DNA from 4 places in the Lysinibacillus sp. OL1 genome. Region 2 is predicted to be linked to each of the others. Evidence: riboswitches for the same ligand, from Rfam matches in the RefSeq annotation. Region 2 holds a riboswitch; each other region holds the start of a gene.
What was found. A riboswitch is a leader RNA that binds a small molecule or an ion and turns the genes downstream of it on or off. The one in region 2 is predicted to bind S-adenosylmethionine.
Positions count from the first base shown of each region.

Region 1 (7,642 bases), on a different contig from region 2:
CACAGCAATTTGTTTCCTAATTGTGACCTTTCTTTCGGCTGGAGAATTACTCTATTTTATCGGTATTTTCATGAAAACGGAAGTAATGCCAGAGACACCGACATTAGCATTTGCCCTACTGTTCAGCATCCTTATTATGTATGCCGCTTATTTAGGGATTGAGACCTTTGCCCGTTCGGCAGAAATCCTCTTCCCATTGTTTACCTTTATTTTTATTTTTTTCGTCCTTAGTATTACCCCTCAAATTACATTTGAGAATATTCAGCCTCTACTAGAAGCGACCAAAGCATCTATGTTTTATAGTATTGCACGCTTTATGAGTATCTTTTCCTTTCCATTAATTGTATTATTGATGCTCTATCCTACTGGCGTCAATGTACAGCCGTCTGCACAGAAAGGGCTATATATTGGGGCAATTTTTGGCGGAATCGTCTTAGTTACGTTGATTGTCCTATCGATTCTTGTATTAGGTCCTGAAAACACTGCATCAAGGACATTTCCTAGCTATGCCTTAGCACAAAGAATATCTATAGGGAATTTTTTGCAGCGCATAGAAATCATTATGGCATTTATGTGGATTTCGTCTATATATATTCGTACATTTATGTATTTCTATACGACCGTTGTTGGACTTGCACAAATATTGAAGATCAAGGATCATCGTCCACTCATTATACCGATGGGTATAATTGTTATTGGACTTTCTCAAATTGTTCATCCAGATATTGTGCATTCTACTAATTATAATAATGAAATTTGGCCAATCTTTTCCTTTATTTTCACCATTTTATTACCTATACTTTTGCTGATTGTAGTAGTTATTCGCAATCGTAAATCCAAGGCTCAAAATAACGAAACACCTCAGCAGGAAACAGAAAATGACAATCAAAAAGTCTAATTTCTTCTAAGCTAGAAAAGAAATTAGACTTTTTATTAATTAAATATGATATTCGATTTCATCTACAAAATCCCATTCATATGGTGTTTCTTGGTAAACATAGTAGTTCAACCAGTTAGAGAATAATAGATGCGTATGGGCACGCCATGTATTCATTGGCACTTGTGTAGGATCGTCATTCGGGAAGTAGTTCACAGGAACGGCGATATCTATGCCCTTCGCCACATCGCGACTGTACTCATCGGCTAGCGTTGTCGCATCATACTCTAGATGGCCCGTAATCATAATATTTTTATTATCTTTTGATTGTACAATAAATACCCCAGCATCCTCTGAATAGGATAATAATCGTAGATCTGGATGATTGCGAACCTCGTCAATCGAAACAGATGTATAGCGTGAATGGGGCGCAGTAAATAAATCACTAAAGCCACGTACCAAATCTACAGTTAAATCTGTAATCACATGGGAATAGACGCCTGAGCATTTAGCAGAAAGCTCAACCTTCCCAATGCCATAATGATGATACAATGCAGCCTGTGCCCCCCAACATATATGTAGCACGGATGTCACATTCTTTTTAGACCAATCCATAATTTCTGAAATTTCCTGCCAATAGTTGACCTCTTCAAAAGCCATTTTTTCTACTGGTGCACCAGTTATAATCATACCATCGTAGCGTCGGTGTCGAATCTGATTGAACGTTGTGTAGAAAAGCTGCAAATGGGATTTACTCACATTTTTAGACTCGTGAGTGGCTGTATTCAAAAAGGTAATATTCACCTGTAATGGTGTATTCCCCAATAAACGTAATAATTGGAGCTCAGTTTTTTCTTTTTCTGGCATTAGATTTAATATTAATATATTTAATGGACGGATTTGCTGTGTTTTCGCACGATCTTCTTCCATGACGAAGATTTTTTCCTCACGTAAATGTTCTCCAGCTGGTAAATTTTTCGGAATATTAATTGGCATCTTGCTTTCCCCTCTCTATAATCACTCTCTTTTAGCAAACCTAACTTGCGTACATTGCAACGAAATTAAAAAATCCCCCTCATTCCATACGAGATAGAATGAGAAGGATTTTTTTCACGTCCACTCTTATCTCTCAAAGGAAAAAATCCTTTGCTGGAATTAGCACCTTTCTAACAATTGTTAGAGGTTGCTGAAGCGTCATCGGGCCAAATCCCTCAGCTTCTCTTGATAAGATTATTTAATTATCTTGAATTGTAACACGAACTAGTTAGAATATCAATAATTCATCGAATATTTTGTGATTCATGTGCATGTTCCTTGCTCATTTGATGTACACTAAGCTTGCTATCTGTGGTGTTTCTACATTTAAAATTTATGGTAAACATGCCGTAATTATGTTACCATATACTTTTAGTAAGAGAGAGGAACGTGAATAGTTTGATTAAAATTGAATTTCCAAAACCAGATCTAGTAATCCGTCAACGTGAACAAGATTTAAAACCAGGTGATGTGCCAATCACACCTTACTTCGGTTTTATTGACTTCCATAAAATCACACGTGATAAAGGCGGCATTTTCTTATTCTATAATGACAAGAATGAGCTATTGTTTGTTGGGAAAGCACGTAAAATTCGTCAACGTATTAAAAAACATTTCGAGGATAATGTATCTCCGATGAAAAACCATCGAGATGAAGTGTTCAAAATTGAAGTCTATGAAGTAGAAGATCCAATGGAACGTGAAATTTACGAAACATATGCGATTAATACTTTCCGCTCTAAATATAACGTAGACAAAGTCTTTTATTAGACATCACGTAAAGAAACCGAAATCTCATTTCTAAAGGGATTTCGGTTTCTTTTATCACATAATGGTCATACGATCAATGGGCGTACTCTGACCGTTTATTCGCAAATCAATGGTATCCAGCTCAGGATTCTTGACGGTGACTTTAAAAACATAGGGTTGAGCCTCTTTCCTTTGCTCGCTGCCTTCCTCTAACTGGATAATAAGCCTATTTCCCTCAGCTGTAATACTTGCCAATACATTCCCTTTTGAATAATAAACAAGGTAATATGGAGCATCCTTTTCATGCAATAGTTGTATTCTGTCATTAGAAACGATATTTTTTTGGACATTATCTGGGACAACCGTTAGCTCATGAATCGTTGGTGGATCGGTAGGTGGTGTAGCATTACAGGCTCCTAGCATTAGTAGGCTTATTAAACCTAGCAACACGAATTTTTTCAAGTAACTCCCCTTCCTTATACGACTATTCTAAGAAAAAAGCTTTACGCTCCTTAGCAATCCAGTCTTCTAACTCCTGATCATCACGTTTTACTAACCGATTGATGAGCACATCATGCCATATATAATCCTCTAACAAATAAATATGAACCGGATCATTGGTGATAAAGGCCGTCTCTTGGGTAGATGGAGAATGACCATAAATCATTTCCTGACCATCTATCGATAAGATAAACCAATGCGGTGTAGACGCTTTTTTTGTATAATGTGTGGCTCTATGCTGGTCAATTGAGGCGAGATGCTCTCCTACATACAACGTAATGCCATGAACAGGAACATGCAGCGCCACCTCTTGCAAATCTTCACGTAAGGCATCATACATATCTTCCCACATCGACAGCATCACTTTTTTCTTCGCCTTCTTTAGAAGTGACTGACAATAGTTGATAATGGATTCCTTGCCCTTCAGCATGACCACTTTAGGCTCTGCTTCCTGTACTTTTTCCTCTAATTTCTCTAATTTCCCGCTTATAGACGTAAAATTCGACTCCCAGCGCTGTTGCATTTGCTGTAAGAACACAGACACAGGCATTGCCGAATAGGTCGTTTGTTCTGCGGTCTCTTCTTTTAACACGATGCCCTTTTCTACAAGGATATTTAAAATATCATACACTCTTGCACGTGGTATGCCAGAATTTTTACTTACCTGATAGGCACTGACATGACTTTGCTGAACAAGTGCCGTATAGGCCTTTGCTTCATATTCTGTAAAACCCATTTCTTTCAGCTGGGTGATTAATTCCTCCATGTAATCCCTCCATTATCTTTATTATAGGCTACCAATGTGAAGATTTGCCAATGAAAAAATGGGGTTTACAGCGCAAATAAATTTAGTTACTATTTCAGTAGTAACTAATTATAAAGAGGTGTCATATGTTGTTTGAAATCGATGTACATATTCTCATACTATTAATTTCTTTTGGATTTCTGGCGGCTTTTGTTGACTCAGTAGTGGGAGGGGGCGGTTTAATTTCACTACCAGCCTTACTATTTGTTGGGCTCAATCCAGCTGCTGCGGTTGCCACGAACAAACTAGCAGGAGCTATGGGCTCGCTCACTTCCTCTATTTCTTTCTATCGTTCTGGCCAGCTGGACATTCGCTCTGTCCTCAAATATTTTCCACTAGCATTTATCGGATCATTATGTGGTGCTTGGACTGTGCATCTGATTAATCCAGCATTACTAAAGCCATTAATGCTTGTTATGCTGGCGGCTGTTGGGGTATATACGATCTTTAAAAAGGATTGGGGTGCCGTCTCTACCGTAAAAAATCTATCTAAAAAACATTTGTTTTTATTTATGTTGCTATTATTTGCTATTGGTTTTTATGATGGATTTCTTGGTCCTGGGACAGGGTCGTTTTTAATCTTTAGCTTCTTACTGGTAGGCTTTGATTTTTTAAAGGCGGCTGGTAATGCGAAGTTTTTAAATTTGGCAAGTAATGTGGCTGGTGTTTGTATGTTTGCCTACTTAGGTCAAATTCATTATGTTTATGGTCTAGTCATGGGCATTGCGCAAATTGGTGGGGCTATGCTTGGCTCACGGATGGCAATCAAGAAAGGAAGTGGCTTTGTCCGCACGCTATTTATTGTCGTTACAATGACATTACTTGCGAAAAATGCCTATGATTTTATGATGCATTAAAATAAACGCCACAGAATTTGAAATCTGTGGCGTTTTGGCGTTAAATCATAAGCTTTTCGTTTTTAAATTTATGACTAGTGGACAAACTGACAATCACAAAAATAAAGAAGGATGCGACAATTGGTATCGTGACTGTATGCATACCAAAGACGGAAGGATAAAACCGATCAATCATAATATACAACAACATGCCTGAAATCATTGACGCAATCGCTCCGTATTTATTCGCTTTTTTCCAATACAATCCTAAAACGACTGTCCAAATAAAGACAGCCTCTAGTCCACCGAAGGCAAATAAGTTCAACCACACTAATAAATCAGGTGGATTGAGTGCAAAGATGACAACGGCTAGGCCAATGACTGTTGTTACAATAAAGCTTGCACGCTTTATCTCTGCATCACTAGCTTTCGGCTTCATATAATTTAAATAGATGTCTTTGACAACTGTAGAGCTGACAAGCATTAGTAAAGCATTAACCGTAGACATTGTCGCAGCCATTGGTGCAGCTAAAACGATTCCTGCTAAAAATGGCGGTAATACCTTCAATGTCAGGAGCGGCATGACTTTATCACCAATCTCAATGCCCGGTAAGACAGGTCGGGCTAACACCCCAATTAAATGCATGCCAAACATGATTGTCCCTATGGCAATCGTGCCAATAAGAATCGCTTGATGCATACTTTTGGAATCCTTATAGCTCATCGCACGAACCGCAATTTGCGGAAGTCCTACAACCCCTACACCAATGAGAATCCAAAATGTTGAGACATACAGAGGCGTTAAATCTCCTTGTGCGCCAAATGGTGACACAAAGTCAGGATTTTCTGCAACCAGTGAGGCCATTATATTGTCGATGCCTCCACCTGCCACAATGGTGCCGATTAATAAAATAACTGTACCAATCACCATAATTGAACCTTGGACCGTATCTGTAAGTGCAACCGCACGGAAGCCTCCAATAATCACATATACTAACACGGAAATCGCAAAAATAAACAGTGCTGCTGTGTAGCTTAAGCCAGTTAATGACTCAATTAAGCGTGCACCCCCAACCCATTGAGCCATCATAGCCGAAAATAAGAAAACAATGATGCTAATGGCTGATAAAATAACAATGACATGGCTTTTGTAGCGCTCACGTAAAAAGTCGATTAACGTAATGGCCTGGTAACGACGAGCAATAATGGCGAATTTTTTCCCTAAAATCATGAGTACAAAATAACCTGCTGGTAGCTGAGCCATTGCCAGTAATACCCACCCAAGTCCTTTTGTATAGGCTACACCCGGTCCTCCGATAAAACTACTCGCACTGCCATATGTAGCAATCATCGTCATCGCAAGGATAAAACCGCCCATTTCACGACCACCAAGGAAATACTCCTGCAGGAATGAATTAGAGGAGCGGACATGCTTATTGGCCCAAATACCGATTCCAAAAATAATAATTAAAAATAATAGCAATGGAAATACAACTTGCCAATGCATTAGCGATCCACCTCCTCATCATCGAATGGTACCTCTTTGAAAAAGAGTTTCATCACAATCCAGATAAGAAGGATCATAAAGCCTGTCCCAGCGATACAGCTATAGAAAAACCAGGCAGGAAAACCAAATACATACGTATAATTTCTTGGATCTCCTGAACCTAATCCATAGGCAAAGCCAAACCAAATCGTAAAGTTGACAAGGACGAGTCCAATTCCGATAAGCGCCTCTCGATGCGCTATTTTAAAGCGTTGATCTTTCACATGTAATCCCCCTAACCTACTCTATTTTACTGATATGTCGGTCTGATGGGAAGAGATGTGAGTAAATAAGGATAAGTTATATGGAAATGATTTTGTTATACTAAGTAAAAGGTAAGGAGAAAAAAAGGTGCTTGATCCTGACGTTTTTCACACAAACCTAACTATCCCTCACAATTATGTAGACATCTACAACAAACTGATAATGGAGATAAGTAAAAACCTTCGTCCATCTAGTTAGACGAAGGTTAGTTAGTTTATAATGGTCGCTTTTCCCAAGGTTGTAGCGTCCCGACAATATGGATAGGTTGATCCTGTTGAATAGCAACAACAACACCTTGCGATATTTCCTCATGCGTAAGCCATCTCGCATGACCTTCTTCCATCATAAAACCTAGCTGGATTTGCCTGTATTGCGAACGAGCAGGGAGCTTCAATTTCTCTTGGACTTCACTTAAATTCGCCTTACTCCCCAACACATGAAACAGTTTCCATTCCCCGTCATTCTCTCTTGAAATTACATTGGAGATGTTCTCTAATGTAGTATCCGCATAGGAATGAATCCAAGCAACGACCAATTCAATGGGCCCATTATGCGCGAGCGTTTCTGCTAGCTTCTCTTTTAATAAGGCTATATTACAATAATCAACTAAAATCGACGTTAGAAGGGCGGGTTTGGTTGTTCTATTTCGCAAATCTTCCATTCGATGGGCACTACGTCCAATTACTGAGACATGGTAGCCATCATTCACTAACCAAAGGGATGTGTCAGCCAACATCCCAGTTCCACCAATAACTAATGCGTGGGCCATTTATGTGTCCCTCTCTTATTTCGGATTTAGAAAGACGAGCGTTTCTTCCTTCTCATCATACTTAACAGATAGATGAGTCGACAAGCCTATACAATGCCTTTTTATCGATTTTACCAACGCTTGTTTTCGGTAGTTCGTCTAAGAAAATCATTTGTTTTGGAATCTTATAACGTCCTAATTGGTGATGACATAGCTCATTAAGATCATCTAATAGAGAGGCTACTTGGTGGGGACAAACAATAAAAGCTGTCACGATCTC
Region 1 covers NZ_SJDS01000002.1:153,671-161,312, reverse strand. Annotated here, with positions in the region: gene EW028_RS05180 (GerAB/ArcD/ProY family transporter) at 1-898, shown strand, start outside; gene metA (homoserine O-acetyltransferase MetA) at 938-1,873, opposite strand; SAM riboswitch class I at 1,997-2,108, opposite strand; gene EW028_RS05170 (nucleotide excision repair endonuclease) at 2,312-2,683, shown strand; gene EW028_RS05165 (hypothetical protein) at 2,738-3,124, opposite strand; gene EW028_RS05160 (TrmB family transcriptional regulator) at 3,147-3,929, opposite strand; gene EW028_RS05155 (TSUP family transporter) at 4,055-4,825, shown strand; gene panF (sodium/pantothenate symporter) at 4,866-6,311, opposite strand; gene EW028_RS05145 (YhdT family protein) at 6,311-6,574, opposite strand; gene EW028_RS05140 (short-chain dehydrogenase) at 6,829-7,383, opposite strand; gene EW028_RS05135 (class I adenylate-forming enzyme family protein) at 7,445-7,642, opposite strand, start outside.
Region 1: linked by a shared signal. The riboswitch ahead of metA (homoserine O-acetyltransferase MetA) and the one ahead of EW028_RS02335 (YezD family protein) in region 2 are both predicted to bind S-adenosylmethionine.

Region 2 (7,642 bases):
ATGGCAATCGCCTCAACACCTAATTCCTTAAATTTATATACGATCTCGTCAACTTCCTCGGTATTAAGCGCTTTCATAATATTTCCTTTAAAATCAATTCGCTCATCAATTTCTTGACGTAAATAACGCTCTACAAATGGTTCTGGCTTTTTATATTTAAAGTTATATAAGTCTGGTCGATTTCCACGAGCAATTTCTATAACATCACGGAAACCTTTTGTTGTAATTAACCCAACTACGCCCCCTTTTCTTTCCGTTAATGTATTGATGATAACCGTCGATCCATGAATAAATGATTCAATGAAAGAATCTTCCGTTACATGTCGTCCTAATACATTTAATATGCCATCCTCAAAGTGACCAGGTGTCGTATGTCCCTTATCAAAATGAAGATTTCCTTTTTCATCTGTGAAAACTAGGTCAGTAAAAGTACCGCCAATATCTGTTGCGATTTTCAAGACTTCATCCCTCCGTGTTCCTATAATCGGTACAGTGTTCCGAATTAGAATTAAATAAATTATATTTAAAAGAAAAAGAAAATTCAATGTATTTTTTAAATAAAAATTCATTTGACAATTGTCCTTCGTTGTAAAAACCCGCTCTATCTTTCCAATATCAGAGAACTATTGATAAAAAATACCAAATACATTTATATAAGGAAAGTTCTCGTGATTTTTGTGCAACATAAAAAAGATCCTAGTTTTCACTAGAATCTTAAAATCACTTAAAAAAATTAATTTTTGCGAATTTTCACTCAAGGAGTAGAGGCAGGAAGCATCCGAAATTTCACTTTTATACCATGTTTGCATTGTAGATAGTCGATGAGTTAGGTCACTTCCAACGAACCAAATTTACCAAAATTATCAATAAAAAAAAGCTGCCGATTTAAGTAGGCAGCTTTTAATATCATTTAGAACAATCCTACCGCATGTCCTTCGTTGTCGACATTCATGCGTAGAGCAGCTGGTGCTTTTGGAAGTCCTGGCATTGTCATAATATCGCCAGTTAGACAAACTAAGAAGCCTGCACCAAGCTTTGGAATAACTTCACGAATTGTGATGGTAAAGCCTTCTGGACGACCAAGTAAACTTGGTTGGTCTGATAAAGAATACTGGGTTTTCGCCATACAAATTGGAAGGGAGTCCCAACCAAATTTTTCGATTTGGGCAATTTGTTTTTTGGCTTGGTCTGTAAATTGTACATCTTTCCCGCCATATACCTTTTGCACAATCGTACGTACCTTTTCTTCAATCGACTCCGTTATATCATATAAAGGAGAGAAGTTGTTTTCTTCCTCTAGCACAGCTAGTACTTGCTCAGCTAAGGCTAGACCACCTTTACCGCCCTCTTCCCAGACATTTGTACGGGCAATGCGAACATGATTTTCTTGACACCAGTTTAGAACGGCTTCTAGCTCAGCCTCTGTGTCCGTGATAAAACGATTTAACGCAATAATTGGTTCAACGCCAAATGTACGAACTGTATCTACATGTTTAGCTAAATTCTCAATCCCTTGTAGAAGTGCTTCCACATTTTCGCCTACAAGCGCTGTTTTCGGTACACCTCCATGCATTTTTAAGGCACGAATTGTCGCTACAATGACAACTGCGCTTGGTTTAAAGCCTCCCTTACGAGCTTTAATGTTCATGAATTTTTCAGCACCTAAATCAGAGCCGAAGCCCGCTTCTGTCACCACAATATCAGCTAGCTTACGAGCGGTTTGTGTCGCCATAATGGAATTACAGCCGTGAGCAATATTCGCAAATGGACCACCATGGATAATAGCAGGTGTTCCCTCTAATGTTTGAACTAGGTTTGGCTTAAAGGCATCTTTTAATAATAGTGTTAAGGCACCCTCTACCTGTAAATCACGCACAAAGACAGGCTCACGCTCGAAAGTATAGCCAATCACGATACTAGCGATTCGCTCACGTAAATCCTCAATGCTTGTTGCTAAACAGAATACTGCCATAATTTCAGAGGCAACCGTAATATCAAAGCCATCCTCACGCGGCATGCCTTGAACAGGACCACCTAATCCCACCACTACCTTACGAAGGGCACGATCATTTAAGTCCATGACACGCTTCCAAATAATGCGTCGTGGATCAATGTTAAGTGTATTACCTTGGTGGATATGATTATCAATAAATGCGGATAAAGCATTGTTAGCTGTTGTAATCGCATGAAGGTCGCCAGTAAAATGTAAATTAATATCCTCCATTGGTATAACTTGTGCGTAACCTCCGCCAGTTGCGCCACCTTTTACGCCCATAACTGGACCTAATGATGGTTCACGTAATGCGACCATCACCTTCTTATCTAATTGATGAAGGGCATCTGCTAGTCCAACAGTCACAGTCGACTTTCCTTCACCAGCTGGGGTTGGACTAATAGCTGATACTAATACTACCTTTGCATCCTCGCCCTGAGCAGTAATTTTTAATGGGTCGATCTTTGCTTTGTAGCGGCCATACTGTTCAAGAGCATCCTCTGGAATACCCGCAGCATTGGCAATTTCCGTAATAGGTTTGATCACTGCTTGACTAGCGATTTCTAAATCTGATAATGGTTGATTTTTCGTTGTCATTTGGCATCCTACTTTCTATGTTGTTCATTTCCATTATAGTCTTAATTGTGAAAAAAAAGAAAGCCAGATATGCAAGCATTTCGTCAATCAATTGACATCTTTGTTCAATTCCTGTATGTTCTAAGAGAAAATGCAATTTTTTCACATTTTCTCAATGAGTGCACCATTTATTTAACTTTATTTTACATTCAAGCGCATTGGAGGCGAATGCTTATGCAACAGGGGATCGTAAAGTGGTTCAATAATGAAAAAGGTTATGGCTTTATTGAATGTGATGATGGCGAAGATGTATTTGTTCATTTTACGGGCATCCAGGAGGAAGGCTTCCGTACACTTGAAGAAGGTCAAAAGGTTTCATTTGATGTTGTGGAAGGCAATCGTGGACCCCAAGCATCAAATGTTGTAAAACTATAAGCATAATGGGGCTATCCATGTAGTTCCAGATTAGCAGCAGATTAGGAAATGCATCGTTTCCTTCATCCGCTTTTTGTATTGTTTTATAAGCTGAATGCCCCCTCCATGTTATAATAGAAGTAACAATACGTAAGGAGGGATCTCGATGCAAAAACAAAATAAACCCATGACTGAAGTTATTTTGAAGCATAAAGAACGACAAAGTGTAGCAGAATTTGCAGCAACACTGGAAACGATTGCAAAAAAGCTTAAAGAAAATGGTGAATTCACTTTTGTTCAAGACACAGAGCCAACAGTTGTCAGCCCAAGTGAACAGCTCAAAATCGAATACTCCTATACAAAAAAGGGCGACAAGCATTCATTTGAAATTGAATTTGATTGGTATACAGGTACAGAAACACCGAAAAAAATGACAATTGAATAATAATTGGCAACGAAAATCCACTTCTCTGATGAAGTGGATTTTTCCATATTGTTGAATTAAAGATCATGTCACTGCTAAAACTTTTTAGCAAGGTGAGGGGGTGATTTCGCTCCAGGGTCTCCTCTATAACGCTAAATCCACAGGAAAGCAAGTAGCCAGCATAATAAATTCTATTGATGGTTTTGTTTTTCAATACTTATGTAAAAAGGCGAGAGCAAAAGTGTTTCAGCCCATAAAAATACCGAGCTATCCACTAAAACGCTTACGAAGTGTTTCGGAATAGTTCGGTTTTTCTAGTTATCATGTTTGTTAATGTAAAGATTATTCGGCTTAATGAAGGTCCCTGTTAGTGATGTTCCAGCCTTTTCTCCTTATCGATTTATCCAATAAAAAGCACCAGGGCAAACTAAAGTTTCCTTTGTTCGTTTAGAATCCTTTAATGTCACACCAAATGGTCCCTCTTTGACATGACCAAGTGTCATTGTCATCGCGCTCTCTTCCTCATAGAAATCTAAACGCATATTCGGTAGCTGTAGTGACATATACTGCTCATATTGCGTAGGCACTGGTAGCTGTAACACCTCTTGCCACAGTTGTACTGTTGCCTGCATGTCCTTGACGTAGAATTGGACGGATTCCATGGTTATAGCCTGTTTGACATCAATGGCACCACTTGCCTTTAATTGAACCAAACGCTCTTCATCTGCCTCCGCCCATTCAATCAAAAATGGAAAATCAATTGGCAGATCTGGCTTACCAAAATGCAATAGCTTCCATTCTACCACAGTGCCATCTGGTCTTGTTCTGCTACATGCATCTGGTCCATATACTTCATAGCCCAATGCTCGCAAGCGTCGACCCTCTTCCTCAATATTTTTTGTGCGCAGAGCAATTCGAGAAAATCCCTGGCGCTCTTGATCACGTTTAAACGTATAATGTAGGGAATATGGGTATTGTGCCGCTTGCTCAAATAAATCACGATCATAGATAGCAATTTGTTCAATATAGCTTAAGCCAAAGTAGCTTAACGTATTATAAGTCCCCCACATCGTGTGCTGCCCACCATTCACTGTATGGACATTTCGTTTATTGAAGAAAACCTTTATATTTTCTGGTGATTCCACTTGATGAACCAAATGATCAAAATATAAAGTCATGGCCATTCCCCTTTCTTTCCCCATTACCTTTACCTGTATGTTTGATTAGTTTAAAATTTACTCAAGAAAAGGAGTTACTAGTAGGATATGAAAAAAAGTTTCGTTTACCTACAAACTCCGTTCACTAATTTCATAAAGAGGTGATTTGAATGACAGATTTAGTAGCTGCTTTTAAATTGGCATTAGGTAATTATCCTACAGGCGTAACAGTTGTCACGACATGTCATGACACAAAACCGATTGGCTTAACCGTCAATTCCTTTGCATCTGTTTCAATCGACCCGCTCCTTATTTTGTGGTCACTCGATAAAAAATCTCAGCTCCATCCTTATTTCACGACTTCGCCAAATTTTGCGGTCAATATTTTAGCGAGTGATCAAGAGCATTTATGTACACTATTTGCCAGTAAAATCCCTGATCGCTTTGCACAAGCAAAATGGTCAACTTCCTCTTTAGGACTACCGATTTTACATGATACAGCAGCTAATTTACAATGTAAAACATTTCAGCAAATCGATGCTGGCGACCATACCATTTTTATTGGGCAGGTCGTAGACATTACAAATGCTCAAAAAGAGCCTTTGCTTTATCATCGCCGTCATATCGGTCCCATACCAAAAAGCTTTTATAGCTAGCCTTTACACAAAAAAAGGGCCACTTGTAAGCACAGGAAATCCTTCATGCTTATAGGTGGCCGTTTGACATAAGTTCTACTGAAATCATTGTTATTTTTTCTGCGGAAATCTCTGCTTTTCAAGCCTATTAATTTGCACAATCACACCATCTTGAATCGTAATATGCACTTCACCAAATTCAAGATTTTGAATCGCCTTCGCAATTGCCTCTAGTTTCTTATCATCTACTTTTACTGACTGAGCCATACGATACACCCCTTCTTTTTTATCCTTATTGTTCATAAAGAGGCCAACGCATCAAACTGATTGATAGCCCCTCCTATCTCTCAGACACCATCTGTTGGATTTGGCACCTGTTGTTCGGTTGCCGAGGCTTCATTGGGCCAAGTCCCTCCACCTCTCTTGATAAGAGTACTGCGTTTCTTGAAAATAATTCTATAATTCTGCTATAGGAATGTCAATACAAAATATTAGAAAACCTAGTTGAATACTATGCAATATGTCGTTTAGATTAAAAGACTCCCTATACCTAAAGTATTTTATGCCTAGTCAGTGAGAAATAGATGGCAATCCATTAATTTATTACAAGCTCCATTTCCTCATCATGAATTCAAGTGGGCCTCGATGATGTTTAGTCCTCCACCATACAGAAACCACGACACATCCTAAAAAATAACAGCAGGCATACAGCATGGAAAAAGCAAGTGTTTGGTTCTCCAGCTTTTGGCAAATAATTAGTATTCCAATGCCTATAACAACATGGCCAACATAATGCGTTAAAGACATTTGTCCAGTTAATATGAAAGATTGAATAACTTTATTTTTACATGTCTCTACAAGATAGATGGAGCCAACAATGATAACAATAGCCGAAGCCGAATTAGAGAGGACATACATCATATTCGGTGGAATCGGTCCTGTATCAAATAAATACAATGCACTCTCTACATCTAATAAATGAATGGTTGTCATCTTAATGAATAACGTTGAACAAGTCTCAGTCACGATGACTAGCAATAAGCCTATCACCAGTAAGTTTTTTCTTAATGTATGATTTGTTAAATCTAATGTGCCCATTACCATCCCTATCAGAAAGAAGCAAATCCAGGGGAATAGTGGATGATAGCCATTAAACATCAAATTTCTTATAAATCCAGCTGGTGTCCAAAAATCAAGATACTCTAGTAGCACATATGTTGGATGCCAACCAGCAAGGTAACTAAATTGAATTTGAAGCCATTGTGAAAGGATAAGGATGGCACCAATTATGAAGATCATCATTTTCTTGGATTGGGCAATCAAACAAGCAGCAACAAACATATACACGCCATAATAATGTAAGATATCTCCTGTCCAGCCGATTGCATATAATATAATCCCTATCGTAAATAACAAAAGCGCCCTCTTCCACAAAGTAAGTCGATTTTGACGAAGAAGGATTGGGTCCTTACTCTCTCTAGCCTGACGAGTCATTAAGGCTGTCCCTATTCCTGCTAGCATGACAAATACGGCCGAAGCACGTCCCTCGAAAAGATGTTGGAAGGCCATTAACCATGTTGAACCATTCGTTGTAGAACCTGTTATGACGCCAAAATTGACAATGAACATGCCAAGCATGGCGAGAGCTCTTGCAAAATCAAGACCTTCAATGCGCCGATCATCATTTCTTTTTGTCATCTTTGCCCCCTTGGATAACGCTATTCACTGCCTCCTTCCAAATAGCCCTATAGTTCAATTGGTTGCCTGTTAACATGAAATTACCGATATTATCATAGACGAGGGCTAGCATCTGTGCCTTCGCTTCTATATGGGGAGTATCCTCTAGCACGCCTAGCTGTACGCCATATCGTAGGATAGCAACAAAGCTCGTTAAAAAGCTTGTTTCTAGCTCTACTAATTGTCTTTTATAGTTTTCATCGCGGGCCGCTAATAGTACATATTGATTAAATATTTTATTAAAATAAGGGTCCTTGTCCTGTGCCTCAATAGATTTATAGCCTAGCTTAAGTAATTCCTCCTTAAAATTAGCAGAAGAAAGCTCTTTATACTCCACAGCGACATCATGTTGAATTTCTTTATACAATTCATCAAATATGAAAGCGATTAATTGATCTTTTGATTGAAAATAATAGTAAATGGCTGGTTTTGAAATACCGACCTCTGTAGCAATCATTGCTAAGCTTGTTTTTTCAAATCCATTTTCCGCAAACATCCCATAAGCAATTTCTATAATCTTTTGAAAAGTTTGTTCTTTATTTCCCATTATTACCCTCCTTTTTTACCGACCGTTAAGTAAATATTATAGGATGCTAACCTTTTAGACAAGAAAAAACTGCGTAGAAATATTTCTCTACACAGTTCATATTTATTGATTTTGTAAATACATCATTAAAGCTTCTGCTGTTTTTTGCTTGCCCATTAC
Region 2 covers NZ_SJDS01000001.1:463,203-470,844, reverse strand. Annotated here, with positions in the region: gene EW028_RS02365 (hydantoinase/oxoprolinase family protein) at 1-458, opposite strand, end outside; gene EW028_RS02360 (formate--tetrahydrofolate ligase) at 911-2,590, opposite strand; gene EW028_RS02355 (cold-shock protein) at 2,804-3,004, shown strand; gene EW028_RS02350 (amphi-Trp domain-containing protein) at 3,150-3,428, shown strand; gene EW028_RS02345 (VOC family protein) at 3,800-4,585, opposite strand; gene EW028_RS02340 (flavin reductase family protein) at 4,735-5,220, shown strand; gene EW028_RS02335 (YezD family protein) at 5,311-5,502, opposite strand; SAM riboswitch class I at 5,537-5,632, opposite strand; gene EW028_RS02330 (DUF418 domain-containing protein) at 5,803-6,897, opposite strand; gene EW028_RS02325 (TetR/AcrR family transcriptional regulator) at 6,881-7,483, opposite strand; gene EW028_RS02320 (phosphopantothenoylcysteine decarboxylase domain-containing protein) at 7,586-7,642, opposite strand, start outside.

Region 3 (7,642 bases), on a different contig from region 2:
TTTTTAATTCCACCTGTTCATTCCTTATATTCTTTAAATAGGATGAAAAAATTTTTTCAATAGCTTCTACTTGGGGGCTTCCTCGAGGTACTAATACGATACTAAAAAATGCGTTATTGAATAAGTAATCATACCAAAGTTGAGAATAATTTTGTAAATAACGGTCACAAACTTTTTCAAAATAGCTTTCACGCTGTCGCTGAACAAGTAAATACATTAAAAAGATAAAGAGCACAACTAATAAGAAGGAAACTATTGCTAAAAGCGTCGAAATAGTCAGCTTAATCATAACCAAAACCTCGCAAACGTTCTTTTAATTTTGGCTTCTAGCAAACGTAAATTAAATGGTTTGACAATATATTCATCCACACCGCCCTCATAAGCATTAAGCGCTGCCCCTTCAGAATTGCGTTCTGACATCATATAAATAATAAATTTCTTTTCATTTGGCATATGTCGTAAGATATGCAATATTTCTAAGCCATTTTTTAGCGGTAAAATATCATTCATAAGAATTAGATGCATATGCCCCGATTTATAATCATCCGATTGCAAAAAGCTATAGCCATCCTCATAAACCTTTACCTCTAAAGAAAAATAAGGGATATTTATTTGGTTAAGCGTTGACTCTAATACTTGTCTAAAAATGGCGTTTTGCTCAATAATACTAACTTTCACTAATTCAGTTGGTTGCTCACAGTAATCCTTTACCTCTGCTATACTCCATGTTAATTGCTCATCCCCTGATAACATCTGTTTATTTTTATTTAACAGCTCTTCAAAAATAACGTTATTATTTCTTATTTCTGTTATAGAGGCCTTTAATGCAATCTGTTGGAACTTCCGTTCTGCTTTTAAGATGGCAAATATTCGTTTTAAAAACGCCCTAGCTTCTACATCACTACTTTGTAAAAAGAAGATGCCCCAATGATCCCCATCGGATAATTGAAAAAGCAAGTCTGTCTTGCGTATTTTTGATTGTAAAAACGAGGTAACTTGATCATTCACATTTTCATTTAGTTGTGTAGCATTAGCTGTTTTTAAAAAGACTGCTGTTATAGTAAGGCGTGATCTAATCACACTTTCTCGCCATATTTTAAAGTAGCGCTCTACTTCATGTTCTTGCATGATGTCATGGGTGAATTTTATATCATTCATTAGAATCACTCCATCTAGTTTTTTCTTATTATTACTTTCTATCATTTATTTCGCAAATTAACAACATTACTATAGTAATAAATGTGACTAAACAATATCTGAACATAAATAGACGTCATAAAAAATACATAGTTTCTCATCAATTTAACTACAAATAAAAAAGAGTACCTAAGTCGTTAAACTTATGTACCCTTTTATAAAATTTCTAATTCTTATTTTACCGGTACTACTGCACCTTTCCACTCTTCTAAAATGAAGTCTTGGATTTCTTTAGATGTTAATACTTCTAATAATTTTTTAATTTCAGGTTTTGTTTCATCACCTGCACGTACAGCGATGATGTTAACATATGGAGATTCTTTATCTTCAAGAGAAATAGCATCTTCAATTGGGTTTAAACCGTTATCGATGGCAAAGTTAGAATTGATAAGTACTGCATCGCCTTCATCATTTTCGTACATTTGTACAAGCATTTCTGGTGCAGTATTTGCATCAAATTTAAAGTTTTTAGGATTTTCTTCAATGTCCTTTAATTCTGCTGCTGTTTTATCAATGCCTTCTTTTAATTTAATTAAGCCTTTAGCCTCTAACAATGACAGCATACGACCATGGTCAGATACTGAGTTAGAAAGTAAAATTGTTGCGCCTTCAGGCAGGTCTTCTAACGTTTTATATTTTTTAGAGTAAATACCGATTGGTTCAATGTGAACGCCACCTGCATTAACGAAATCATAGCCATTGTCTTTAATTTGTAGCTCTAAGTAAGGAATATGCTGGAAATAGTTTGCATCAATATCTTTTGACTCTAAATCTTGGTTTGGTAAAACATAATCTGTATATGTTTCAATTTCAAGATCAATACCTTCTTTAGCTAAGATCGGTTTTGCTTTGTCTAAAATAACTGCGTGTGGTGTATTAGAAGCACCTACTTTTAATGTTACGTTTTCTTTACTATCTGTTTGATCGCCAGATGCTGATTTTTCATCTTCTTTTTTATCTGTACCGCAAGCTGCTAATGCTAGTACAAGTATTGATAAAAATAATCCTGCTAATAACTTTTTCATTTATGACACTCCCTTTTATTTGTTTTAAATATGTTAGCGGTAAAAACCGGAATAACCTCAATTTCGTGCTAGCGTTTATCAATTTTCTCAGTAATTAAATCACCAATCCATTGAATAATAAATACGACTACTAAGATCAAAATAGTTGCCATTAATGTCACATCTTGGCGATTTCGCTGGAAGCCGTCTAAGAAAGCTAAGTTACCAAGACCACCTGCACCAATAATTCCTGCCATCGCTGTATAACCTACAAGAGCAACAGCCGTTACGGTGATACCAGAAATCAAAGCTGGTAATGATTCAGGAACCAATACTTTCCAAATAATTGTAGAAGTTTTCGCTCCCATTGAACGAGCCGCTTCAATGACACCTTTATCAATTTCACGTAACGCAATTAATACCATACGAGCATAAAACGGTGCTGCACCGATAATTAAAGCAGGTAACGCCGCATTGGCACCACGAATTGTACCTAGTAACAACTTCGTAAATGGAATTAATAAAATAATTAATACGATAAATGGAATGGAACGGAAAATATTAACGAGTGATCCCGTTAAAAAGTTAACGATTTTATTTGCCCATAACTGATTGGGACTAGTTAAAAATAGAACAATACCAATGACTAACCCAAGAATAAATGTCACAACCGTTGATATAGCTGTCATGTATAAAGTTTCATACGTAGCTTGCCACATATTTTCCCAGTCTACATTCGGAAAGAGATTAGTTAGCATTTTCAATCACCTCCGTCTGTACTTCCACTGTATTTAAATAACGAAGGGCTTCAGTGACGTTTTTCTGAGAGCCATCAATTTGCACAATCAATGTACCATATGCACCATTTTTTGTTTGTGAAATATTTCCGTGAACAATACTTACTTCTACATCAAATTGTTTCACAAGATGTGAGATGACTGGCTGTTCTGTTTTTTCACCAACAAAAATAAGTTTGACAAGTTGTCCAGTTGGATAGTTTGTTTTAATTTGTGCTACCGTATCCTGTGTTTCCTTAGTGTCTGTAATTTGAGATACAAACTTCTTAGTAATAGCCGCCTGTGGGGCTTGGAAGACTTGCAATACCTCACCACGTTCCACAATTTCGCCTGCCTCCATCACTGCTACACGATGACAAATTTTGCGAATGACATGCATTTCGTGGGTAATCAGGACGATAGTTAAGCCTAAGCGTTCATTTATATCAACGAGTAAATCAAGAATAGCATCCGTTGTTTCAGGATCGAGTGCCGATGTCGCCTCATCACATAGTAAAACCTCTGGATTATTCGCTAATGCACGTGCAATTCCTACACGCTGCTTTTGTCCACCAGAAAGCTGGGATGGATATGCCTTATCGCGCCCTTCTAAGCCTACAAGGGCAATTAATTCCTTCACACGTGCTTCACGTTGAGCCTTTGGGAAGCCTGCGATTTCTAAAGGGAATGCAATATTTTCGGCAACTGTTCTAGACCAAAGTAAATTGAAATGCTGGAAAATCATACTTACCTTTTGTCTAGCCGCTCTAAGCTTTTGCCCTTTTATCGATGAAAATTCTTGATTGTTCACCGTTACTGTTCCTGCTGTCGGTTTCTCTAAACCGTTTAATAAACGAATCATGGTACTTTTACCAGCACCACTATAGCCAATAATGCCAAAAATTTCACCTTTATTAATAGTAAGGTTGACGTCTTTGACTGCCGTTAATTCGCCATTTGCTGTTTTGTATTTCTTTGTAATATTTTGAAGCTGGATCATAGCGAATACTCCTTTTCTCATATAGAAAACCCCTTCACTCACAGACAAGTAGAAGGGGTCACGTATAATACGTTAAACCGTTCTCTCATCTTTCAAAGAAAAATCTTTGGGTGATTTGGCACCTTTTCACATTGTGATGGTTGCCGGGCTTCATAGGGCACTTCCCTCCGCCACTCTTCATAAGAGTTCGATATATTTAATGTTTTAGTAATATATTTGATACTTTACCACGCTAGTAAAGTTCAGTCAATTGATTTTTTTAACAATTCATATAAAAATGGTACGGATTGAAAAGCATAAATCTTTTCTGTCACTTTTCCGCCATCACTGATGAGTAGACATGGAACACTTTCAATTTGATGCTCATAAGCAATGTGTTCCAAAAAGTTGATATTTGCTTTACCAATTTGTAGCTGTGGCAGTAATTGTTCAATAATGGACATCATTTTAGATGCCACTGCACATGTTCCACACATCGGTGTATATAAATAAAATGCAGTTTTCTCTCCTGACTGTTTAGCCGCTTCCCACTGCTCTGTTGACCATTCTTCCATTTACTCACGCAACCTTACAAAATATATTCATTATGGATTGAAAAATGTGCTCGCAGTAAAATCATCGCTAGCACTTTTCTTGGTGTCGTTTCTACTTCCTTATATGTTGGCATTGTGCGCAGATGCTCAGCTTCTGGATAATGTCTGTCCATTAATGCACGTAGCTTATCGCCAGAAGTATCTGCATCAAAAAAAGTAAATAGCTCACAGCCCTCATAGGGATCCAGTAGTTCTTCTAATTGATGCACACCAATTGTACCATTCGTACATAGTATTGTAACATTCTCATTCAAAATAGGCTCAATTTGTAGCTTATCTGAGCGTCCTTCTACTATCAAGCATTTTCCCTCGAACATTACGCCACCTCCATTTAGAGATCCCCACTTATAAGTCATTATATAACAAAAAACGCCGGTAGTTTCCGACGTTTTTCGATTATAGCTTGTCTTATTCAGCGATCATTTCTTCGTATTGCTCTGCTGTCATTAGTTTCTCAACTTCTGATGCGTCAGCAGGCTCAACAACGATCATCCATGCTTTTTCATATGGTGATTCATTAACGAATTCTGGGCTATCTTCTAAATCTGCATTTACTTCCACTACAGTACCTGAGATTGGTGCATATAATTCAGAAACAGTTTTTACTGATTCTACGCTACCGAATGGATCATCTGTTTTGATTTCGTCGCCAACTTGTGGAAGCTCAACGAATACGATATCTCCTAATTCAGATTGTGCGAAGTGAGTAATACCAATACGTACTTTTCCATCTTCTACTTTTACCCATTCATGTTCTTCAGAGTATCGTAAGTCTTTAGGTGTGCTCATGCAAAAAACCCCTCCATAAATATGTAATATATTCACTTTCAGTGTGCCATACTTCTCCTATAAATACAAGGTTTAATACGGTTATTTCCAAGCTTGCTCAAAATCTACTTCTTTAAAACCTAAAGTAACTTTTTTTCCATCTGTCACGATGGGACGTTTCATTAACATGCCATCTGAAGCAAGTAGCTCAAGCTGCTCATCCTCCGTCATTTCCGCTAACTTGTCCTTTAAGCCAAGCTCACGATATTTCATGCCTGAGGTATTAAAAAATTTCTTCAAAGGCTGTCCACTAGCTTGCCAAATAGCTGTTAATTCTTCTTTAGTGGGAGGTTGCTCTGCGATATGTACCTCTTCATAGGCAACCTCATGCTCATTTAACCACTTCTGTGCCTTTTTACATGTTGTACATTTCGGATAATGGAAAAATTGAATCGTCATTACAATGCTCCTCTTCTGTCTTTTTCTGTAGTATACCATCATAGTTGTTTTCAATGGTGAACTTCACTCTTTTTTGTAAGTTTATCCACCAGTTGTGCAAATTTATCCGCTCCTTTTACGATTATCCATCTCATATAAAAAAACCTAGCTATCTTTTGCAGATAGCTAGGTTAAATTTGCACTATTATACAATATATTTTTCAGCATCAATTAATTTAACGGAAGCCTCACGCTTCTTCGCAATTAAATTGTATGGATTATTACGTGTTAGCTTACGCAGTGCAGATAATGTCATACGGGCTGCATCGCCATCCGCTGAAGCAAGAATTGTGTCTTTTGCTTCTTTTTCGATTTCTGAGAATGCTTCTTGGCAGAAAATTTGTGTGTATAGCAATTTTTGATGTGCTTTTTCAGCACCGTCACGAGCAATTGCTTTTTCTGTACGTAAGACAGCTGATTCCATTGCAAATAATTGGTTAGCTATATTCGCAATGTTTACCAATACTTCTTGCTCTTGATCAAGCTTTGCACCAAAGCGTTGTGCTGCTAATCCTGCAGCTAATACAGCAATCTTCTTGGCATTTTTCACTAAATATTTTTCTTGTGCTAACGGCTCTGTACCGATATCTTCTGGCATTAGCATAAGCAGCTCTTGCTGTAAATTTTGGGCAACTTGTAATAATGGTAGCTCACCTTTTAGCGCCTTTTTCATAAATGTGCCAGGTACAATCATGCGGTTAATTTCGTTTGTACCTTCAAAAATTCGATTAATTCGAGAATCACGGTAAATACGCTCTACCTCATATTCAGCCATAAAGCCATAACCGCCATGAAGTTGGACAGCTTCATCAGCAATATAGTCTAAAGTTTCTGAACCGAATACTTTAGCAATAGAGCATTCAATGGCATATTCAGCAATCGCTCCTGCAATTACTTTACCTTGCTTTTGCTCTTCTAGGCTTAATTGGCTTAAACGATCCTCAAATAGACCCACAGTACGATAGTTTAATGATTCTGAAGCATACAATTGAGAAGCCATCGTTGATAATTTCTCTTTTGTCAGATTGAAATCAGAAAGCTTTGTCTTAAATTGCTGACGTTGGTTTGTATACTGAATAGCTAACTCCAATGCACGTTTCGATCCGCCAATTGTGCCCACGCCTAGTTTATAACGACCAATGTTTAAAATATTGAACGCAATAATATGACCACGACCAATTTCACCTAATAGATTTTCTACAGGTACTTCCGCATCTTCCAATACTAATGTACGCGTTGATGATGATTTAATCCCCATTTTCTTTTCTTCAGGACCAACTGAAACACCATTGTAGGCACGTTCTACGATAAAGGCGGAGAATTTATCGCCATCAATTTTTGCGTAGACCACAAATACATCAGCAAAGCCTGCATTCGTAATCCACTGTTTTTCACCATTTAAAATATAATGTGTTCCAGCTTCATTTAATTTTGCAGTCGTTTTTGCACCTAGAGCATCTGAACCTGAACCTGGCTCTGTTAATGCATAGGCAGCGATTAATTCACCTGAAGCAAGCTTAGGTAAATATTTTCTCTTTTGATCTTCATTACCGAATAGAACAATTGGTAATGACCCAATACCAACGTGAGCACCATGTGTGATAGAGAAACCACCTGCAACAGACATTTTTTCAGCGATTAAAGCTGAAGAAACTTTGTCTAATCCTAGCCCTTCGTATTCTTCAGGCACATCTGCTCCAAGTAAGCCTAATTCGCCTGCACTTTTTAGGAGACGCACTGAATGCTCAAATTCATGGTGCTCTAAATTTTCCACTACTGGTAAAACTTCATTTGTAACGTATTCCT
Region 3 covers NZ_SJDS01000006.1:236,306-243,947, reverse strand. Annotated here, with positions in the region: gene EW028_RS13315 (HEAT repeat domain-containing protein) at 1-289, opposite strand, end outside; gene EW028_RS13310 (response regulator) at 286-1,158, opposite strand; gene EW028_RS13305 (MetQ/NlpA family ABC transporter substrate-binding protein) at 1,371-2,222, opposite strand; gene EW028_RS13300 (methionine ABC transporter permease) at 2,291-2,959, opposite strand; gene EW028_RS13295 (methionine ABC transporter ATP-binding protein) at 2,949-3,977, opposite strand; SAM riboswitch class I at 4,060-4,163, opposite strand; gene EW028_RS13290 (thioredoxin family protein) at 4,220-4,531, opposite strand; gene EW028_RS13285 (toprim domain-containing protein) at 4,546-4,887, opposite strand; gene gcvH (glycine cleavage system protein GcvH) at 4,979-5,359, opposite strand; gene EW028_RS13275 (arsenate reductase family protein) at 5,441-5,797, opposite strand; gene EW028_RS13270 (acyl-CoA dehydrogenase family protein) at 5,982-7,642, opposite strand, start outside.
Region 3: linked by a shared signal. The riboswitch ahead of EW028_RS13295 (methionine ABC transporter ATP-binding protein) and the one ahead of EW028_RS02335 (YezD family protein) in region 2 are both predicted to bind S-adenosylmethionine.

Region 4 (7,642 bases), on a different contig from region 2:
TTAAGTAACAATATTTAAGTAAGTAACCTAGTAAATGGAAGGGTATAAACCTATTTAATTATATAACCAATTCTTCGAAGAGCATTATTAATAAAATCTCGTATATACATAAAAATCTCTTCGCGCTCTCCCTCATGAAATAAATTATGATAACAATTTGCCCATTCTTTAAACTGAAATTCCGTGAATTCCTGTTGATGAAGCCAATTTCGAGTTTGGCGAGTGTCCGTAATTTTATCCTTCTCAGCTGTCATAATTAGCATTGGCATATTAGGCATTTCACCTTTAGGCAGCATCACTAAATTTTTCATCATCTGCTGAAGTTCTCGATACCATTTCACAGAAACAACAGACATGAGCGGTACATCATCTTTCATTTCTTCTCTGCCTTCAACACTACGCGTTAATTTCGCTAATGTAATATCATGTGTCAATTTAACATTGGCCGTTAACGCACTTAGACTTGTTAAAGCATTTGTTAATTTACCTGGTAATAGCTTTAGTTGCAACCAAGGTGATGTTAAAATAATGCCTGCACATTCATATTGTCTCTTTTGCAGTGTATGGAGGATTAATGTTGCACCTAGTCCATGCCCTATTACAAAGGTTGGTAAATTATATGAAAAAGCATTTTCAATCAGGTTTCTTGTATACTTATTGTACAATTTGAAGTCTTCATCATGGACTCGAGCAAACCTTGCATTACCCCCATGATTCGGTAAATCTCCCATGACTATGTGGAAGCCTTCTAATCTTAATTTCTCTATCAGCCATGCATACCAACGGTGATTTTCATAAGCACCATGAAGAATAGCAATCACAGCTTTTGCTTGTCCATCAGCTTCCCATTTCCACATTACATAGTCCTCCTAAAAAATAATTACACTTTGATTATATCGAAATAAATAGCACATTTTAATTTTATATTTCCATAAAGTTGCGTATTTGATACGATAATACTACATTATAGAAAGAAAAGAGGCGATTTTCATGATTTATCCATTTAAAGATAAAACGCCAAAGATCGATCCGTCTGTTTTCATTGCTGATTACGCAACTGTTACGGGCGACGTAACAATTGGCGCCGAAACAACTATTTGGTTTAATACGGTTATTCGTGGTGATGTTTCCCCAACGATTATTGGTAAACGTGTCAGTATCCAGGATCTTTGCTGTTTACACCAAAGCCCAAAATATCCGCTCATTATTGAAGATGAGGTAACAGTTGGACACCAAGTCACTTTACATAGTTGTACAATTCGCAAAAATGCCTTAATTGGTATGGGATCCATTATTTTAGACGGAGCTGAGATTGGAGAAGGTGCATTTATTGGAGCTGGAAGCCTAGTACCTCCTGGTAAAGTCATTCCTCCAAATAGTTTAGCATTAGGTCGTCCAGCAAAAGTTGTCCGAGAATTAAATGCTGAAGATAAAGAGGATATGGAACGTATCGTACGAGAATACGCAGAAAAAGGTCAATATTATAAATCACTTCAGAAATAAATAACCTACACAAAAAATCAATACTAACGAAAAAATCCCTCGCGTTTTCGTGTACCGAATATGTTCACGAATCCTAGCGAGGTATTTTTGTAAAAAAAACAAAAGGAGCAATGTTGCCCCTTTGCTTATTAATACATCAGAATAATTTTCTAATGACTTCATTACTTTAGTTCAATAGTTTATAAACGTGCTTTTTCTCGTAGCGCGTCTGCTTTATCAATTTGCTCCCATGGTACATTTAAATCTGTACGACCAAAATGTCCATACGCAGCAGTTTGTTTATAAATTGGACGACGAAGATCAAGCATTTTAATGATACCTGCTGGGCGTAGATCGAATAGCTCGCGTACCCATTCAACGATTTCGCTTTCTTTCACTCTACCTGTGCCAAATGTATCGACAGCAATGGAAACAGGCTGAGCAACGCCAATCGCATAGGCAAGTTGCACTTCAGCACGCTCTGCTAAGCCAGCTGCTACGATGTTTTTCGCTACATAACGTGCTGCATATGCCGCCGAACGGTCTACCTTGGTTGCATCCTTACCTGAGAAGGCACCACCACCGTGACGTGCATAACCACCGTATGTATCAACAATGATTTTACGCCCTGTTAATCCAGCATCACCTTTTGGCCCACCAATTACAAAACGGCCAGTTGGATTGATGAAGTATTTCGTATTAGCATCTAATAATTCACTCGGTACAACTGGTGCAATAACAAATTCTTTTAAATCTGCTTGAATTTGTTCAAGTGTTGCTTCTTCATCATGCTGTGTTGAAATAACAATTGTATCCACGCGAACCGGTACATTATTGTCATCATATTCAATCGTTACTTGCGTTTTACCATCAGGACGCAAATAGGCAAGTTCCCCTGATTTACGTACTTCTGTTAAACGGCGTGCTAATTTGTGTGCCAAGCTAATTGGTAATGGCATTAGCTCTGGTGTTTCATTACATGCATAGCCAAACATTAAGCCTTGGTCACCAGCACCAATTGCTTCTATGTCAGCATCTGTCATAGAGCCTTCACGTGCCTCTAATGCCTGATCAACACCTTGGGCAATATCAGGTGATTGTTCGCCAATTGCCACAAGCACCGCTAAGTTCTCTGCATCAAAGCCATATTTACCTCGTGTATAGCCAATTTCAGCTACAGTGTCACGAACAATACCTTTAATATCCACATAAGTAGAAGTAGTAATTTCTCCTGCTACTAATACTAATCCTGTTGTTACAGTTGTTTCACACGCTACACGTGCATTTGGATCTTCTGCTAAAATAGCATCTAAAATGGCATCCGAGATTTGGTCACAAATCTTATCTGGATGTCCTTCTGTTACACTCTCTGATGTAAACAGTCGACGGTTTGTCATTTGGTTTTCCTCCTAAATACTCTTACAATAAGTAGTTGTGTATGAATACGGTACTCATTACCCATGTCAAGTCCGCTCCTAAGGATTGAACTCTCAAGCCGTTACTGCTGCTTTTAACACGAGGATTTCGAAAGATTCGTCATTATAATAAGGAAAGAACTACATATACTTACCTTTACATTGATTTTTAACAATAAAAAAATCCTTTTCTCACGTTACTTTACATGAGGAAAGGAATAATGACTGCGTAACCTTTCACTCTTATCGTTCAAGGGATGTTCCCTTGCATCAGGTTGGCACCAACGCATGTCGTGAAATAGTTCATGCAGGTTGCCGGGTTTCACAGGGCCTGACCCTCCACCAGCTCGGGATAAGAGTATCCGTTCAATCTCATGTTACTGAAAAGGTCGAACGTTGTCAAATATTTTCTTATGTATTACTGTATAGAAAGGAAAGAACTTATTACACAAAAACTTTTCATACTTGGATGATGATGTAAATAGAAGCAAATTAATCCCTACAACATACCTAGCTACTTGTGGTAACATATGTGTGGCTCAATTTTCGTGCCTAATTACAGTAGGATTGATGGTATTCTACTCGAAAAACATTATTTTTTGTCAGTTTATTGAAAAGTGGTAAAAACTCTAAAATAATTTCTTAATTAGTATAGATTATTTAAGCAATTGTGTTATACTATTTTTGAAATTAAGAAAAAATCCCTCTAAATCAAGGGAATACTATAAAAAAGGATGGTATTTAATCGATGAATTCAGTAGAAATTGCAAACGAACTGAAGGAATTATTAAACGGCGGTAACATTAATGTTCAACTTTCAGTACCACAATTAGCAGAAAAAGCTACATCTCGTGGTGAAGCAATGTTAACAGTAGATGGCGCAGTTCGTGCAGAAACTGGCAAATACACTGGTCGTTCACCTAAAGATAAATATACGGTAGAAGAAGAAAGCACAAAAGATCAAATTGACTGGGGTAAAGTCAACCAACCGATTTCTTCTGAAGTGTTCGATAACCTATATGTAAAAGTAATAAAATATTTAAAAGAACGTGACGAGTTATTCGTATTCAAAGGCTTTGCAGGTGCTGACAAAGATTCACAATTAAGCATTCAAGTTATTAATGAATACGCATGGCACAATCTTTTTGCTCATCAATTATTTATCCGTCCAACAGCAGATGAATTAGCTTCTCATGTTGCTGACTTCACTGTCATCTCAGCTCCTAACTTTAAAGCAGATCCTGCGGTTGATGGTACTGCTTCTGAAACATTCATCATCGTATCACTTGAAAAGAAAATTATTTTAATTGGTGGTACAGAATATGCTGGTGAAATGAAAAAATCTATCTTTGGTATCATGAACTACTTATTACCACAACAAGGTATTCTTTCAATGCACTGCTCAGCAAACGTTGGTGAAGCTGGCGATGTAGCGTTATTCTTCGGTCTATCTGGTACTGGTAAAACGACGTTATCAGCTGATCCTGATCGTAAGCTAATCGGTGACGATGAACACGGTTGGTCTGATAATGGTGTATTCAATATTGAGGGTGGCTGCTATGCAAAAACAATCAACCTTTCTGCTGAAAAAGAACCAGAAATCTACAATGCGATTCGCTTCGGCTCTGTATTAGAAAACGTAGCTGTTGATCCAGAAACGCGTATTTGTGACTATGATGACGGATCACTAACAGAAAATACTCGTGTAGCTTATCCAATCCAATACATCGAAAATATCGTTGATCCTTCTGTTGCAGGTCATCCAAAAACAATCATCTTCCTAACAGCTGATGCATTTGGTGTATTACCTCCAATCAGTAAATTAACTAAAGAACAAGCAATGTATCACTTCCTAAGCGGGTTCACTTCTAAACTTGCTGGAACTGAACGTGGTGTGACTGAGCCAGAACCAGTATTCTCTACTTGCTTCGGGTCTCCATTCCTTCCACTTCCTGCAACAGTATACGCAGAAATGTTAGGACAAAAAATTGACGAGCATGGGGCACAGGTATACTTAGTAAACACTGGTTGGACTGGTGGCGAATATGGCACAGGTAGCCGTATGAAACTTTCTTATACACGTACAATGGTCCGTGCAGCAATCGATGGTAAATTAGCAGATGTTGAAACAACACAAGATGCTGTGTTTGGTTTACACATTCCAACAGCAGTTGAAGGCGTACCTTCAGAAGTGTTAAATCCTCGTGAAGCTTGGGCAGATAAAGCTGCATACGATGCAAAAGCTGCTGAGCTTGCAGGCTTATTCAACGAAAACTTCAAGAAATTCTCAAACGTTTCTGAAGCCATCACTACACTTGGTGGTCCATTAAAATAACATCTATTTAAAAGACAAAGGGAACAATTAATTCGTTCCCTTTGTCTTTTTGTTTTCTCTATGCTTTATTGCTGTTTCATCCACTTGCAAAGAGCACGAACAGTTTCACGATTTTTTGCTGGTGGATATTGATGTGCATAGGTAAGATCATACCAAGTTTCGAATGATTTATTTGCTTCCTCTAAAAAAAATGCCAATTGTCTGGCATGTTCAATATCCACATTTTCATCACGATAGCCATGAATGATAAGAACGGGAGCTGTTATACGCTCTATCTCAAAAAGAGGTGTCCTTGCATCATACGCTTCTGGTACACGATTAGGTGTTCCTCCGATAACGCGCTTCATCATCCTGCGCATATCTGTACGTTCCCAATAAGTGGCTGTTGCATCAGAAACACCTGCCCATGTTACAACAGAAGTAATATCCCTCCTTAAAATAGCTGTCCACAGAGCCATAATACCACCTCGTGAAAAACCAAAAACATGAATATTGTCATTGCAGAATTGTTTGAGTACATCTACGGCATAGACCGCATCGTAACGGTCTGCCCCTGCAAACTCGTCACGACCCTCTCCCCCACGATTCCCACGATAATATGGGGCAAATACGATAAAGCCCTGCGCCGCAAATTGTGCAATACGAGAGGGTCTTACCATCCCAATGCTTTGCATGCCGCCCCTTAAATATAAAAAGCCATCATATGTACCTTCTGTCTTTGGCTCTGCTAATAGTCCTTTTATACGTAAGCCCATTGAAAGATAGGTTATTTCCGTTAAACGTATAGCTGGATTTGGTGAAGGATAGGGGCGTTTTTCGATAATATCACCATTGTGTGTCACGATGTTTCAGCTCCTCCAGCATTTTCTTCATCCCCTCATCCTTCATGTGAAAACTCAAGTTAGGATGCTGAGCAAATTCTTCATCGGTTAACCAAAGCATGCCTGACGTTTCTAAATCAAATTCTATATCCTCTTGCGCTAAAAATTGTGCAGTGAAAACGGATTTACAAAAAACGATTTCATCATACACTGCATACTCTGCAAACCATTGAAGGTTCTTCACATGAACACCCGTCTCTTCAAAAACTTCTCGAATCGCCGCCTCCTCTAAGGTTTCGCCTTCTTCTAATTTCCCTCCTGGCACTTCTACACCACGTCGTTTATGGACAGTACATAACCATTTATTTTCATGCTTTAATAGGACGAGGACGTGTTTAGGTTCTACTTTAAATTCGCCTCTTGTAAAACTCAAATCTACTTGTAGGCCATGTAAATCTGTAAATGTTAACATCTCTTCAACCTCACGTTCTTTCTTGTTGCAAAACAAAAGTTACTTGCTTCATCATACTTCTATTTTATGGACAGAATTTAAACATCATTCCTATTCATCTATATTAACTATATTGTAAACCTACAATGACAAGCAACCCTAAGCTACAGTCTTGTAAAGCATGAAAAAAGCGTGCTTCATAGGAAGACACGCTTTTCTTTAGATTACTTGCTGACCATCAAAATAGACGATAGGACTTTTCACAACACAATCAATATGAACATCTGATGCATTGGCTCCACCGAATGGCGCATTACTGCCAAATGCGATATGGATGGTCCCATACACCTTCTCATCCTCTAATACATTGCCGCATAGGATGGCACTTTTATTGGCTCCGATGCCAAACTCTGCAATGACTCTACCATTGCCTTCACCAAGTAATGCCAGTAGTCGTGGACCATCAGGACCGACTGCTTCTTCTAAGCGACCATTCTTTATTTTTAATAATAATGGCTCCTTTAAAACACCAATATTAGCAATAGAGCCATCTACTAAAATCTCTCCATTCGCAGATGTTTCTATTGGTGCAATATATGATTCTCCTGAAGGAATATTTCCATACTCACCAGGTTGACGAATAACCCCTGTGGAACGTATTCCGAAACGGCCTTCTACACTAAACATCAGCTCATGGCCATCCTTGACAATACGAATATCTTTAGCCGTATCAAGTAAAAGGGCATATTTTTCTACCGTAGCTTCGATCTCCTGTGCATCTGCATGAAGGGCACCTTGCTCCAGCATCTCCAATGTTACCCCTGGCATTGTTGCTACACGTCCACCCTTTTCACAGGCATGTTTACGAGCCAGTGTATGTGTTAGGGAGTGGGAGGTAATACACAGTGCAACATCGGCATTAGCCATAAGCTCAGAAACTGCATGGATTGGCTCCTGCCCGGATTTCTCTAACAGGGGCATCACCATGAACATTGTATTTGCAGTAATTGACAGTCCAGCTTCATAAAAAATTTTCGCGATGTCTTGTTTGTGGCTATCCGTCAAAATTAATAGTGACTCTGAAGAATGAACATTTAGATTGCCTTTTAAAACATTTAGTGCAATATCATGTAAATGA
Region 4 covers NZ_SJDS01000007.1:31,103-38,744, reverse strand. Annotated here, with positions in the region: gene EW028_RS13665 (alpha/beta hydrolase) at 51-857, opposite strand; gene EW028_RS13660 (gamma carbonic anhydrase) at 991-1,503, shown strand; gene metK (methionine adenosyltransferase) at 1,683-2,879, opposite strand; SAM riboswitch class I at 3,138-3,256, opposite strand; gene pckA (phosphoenolpyruvate carboxykinase (ATP)) at 3,646-5,232, shown strand; gene EW028_RS13645 (alpha/beta hydrolase family protein) at 5,298-6,074, opposite strand; gene EW028_RS13640 (NUDIX domain-containing protein) at 6,058-6,525, opposite strand; gene EW028_RS13635 (aminopeptidase) at 6,724-7,642, opposite strand, start outside.
Region 4: linked by a shared signal. The riboswitch ahead of metK (methionine adenosyltransferase) and the one ahead of EW028_RS02335 (YezD family protein) in region 2 are both predicted to bind S-adenosylmethionine.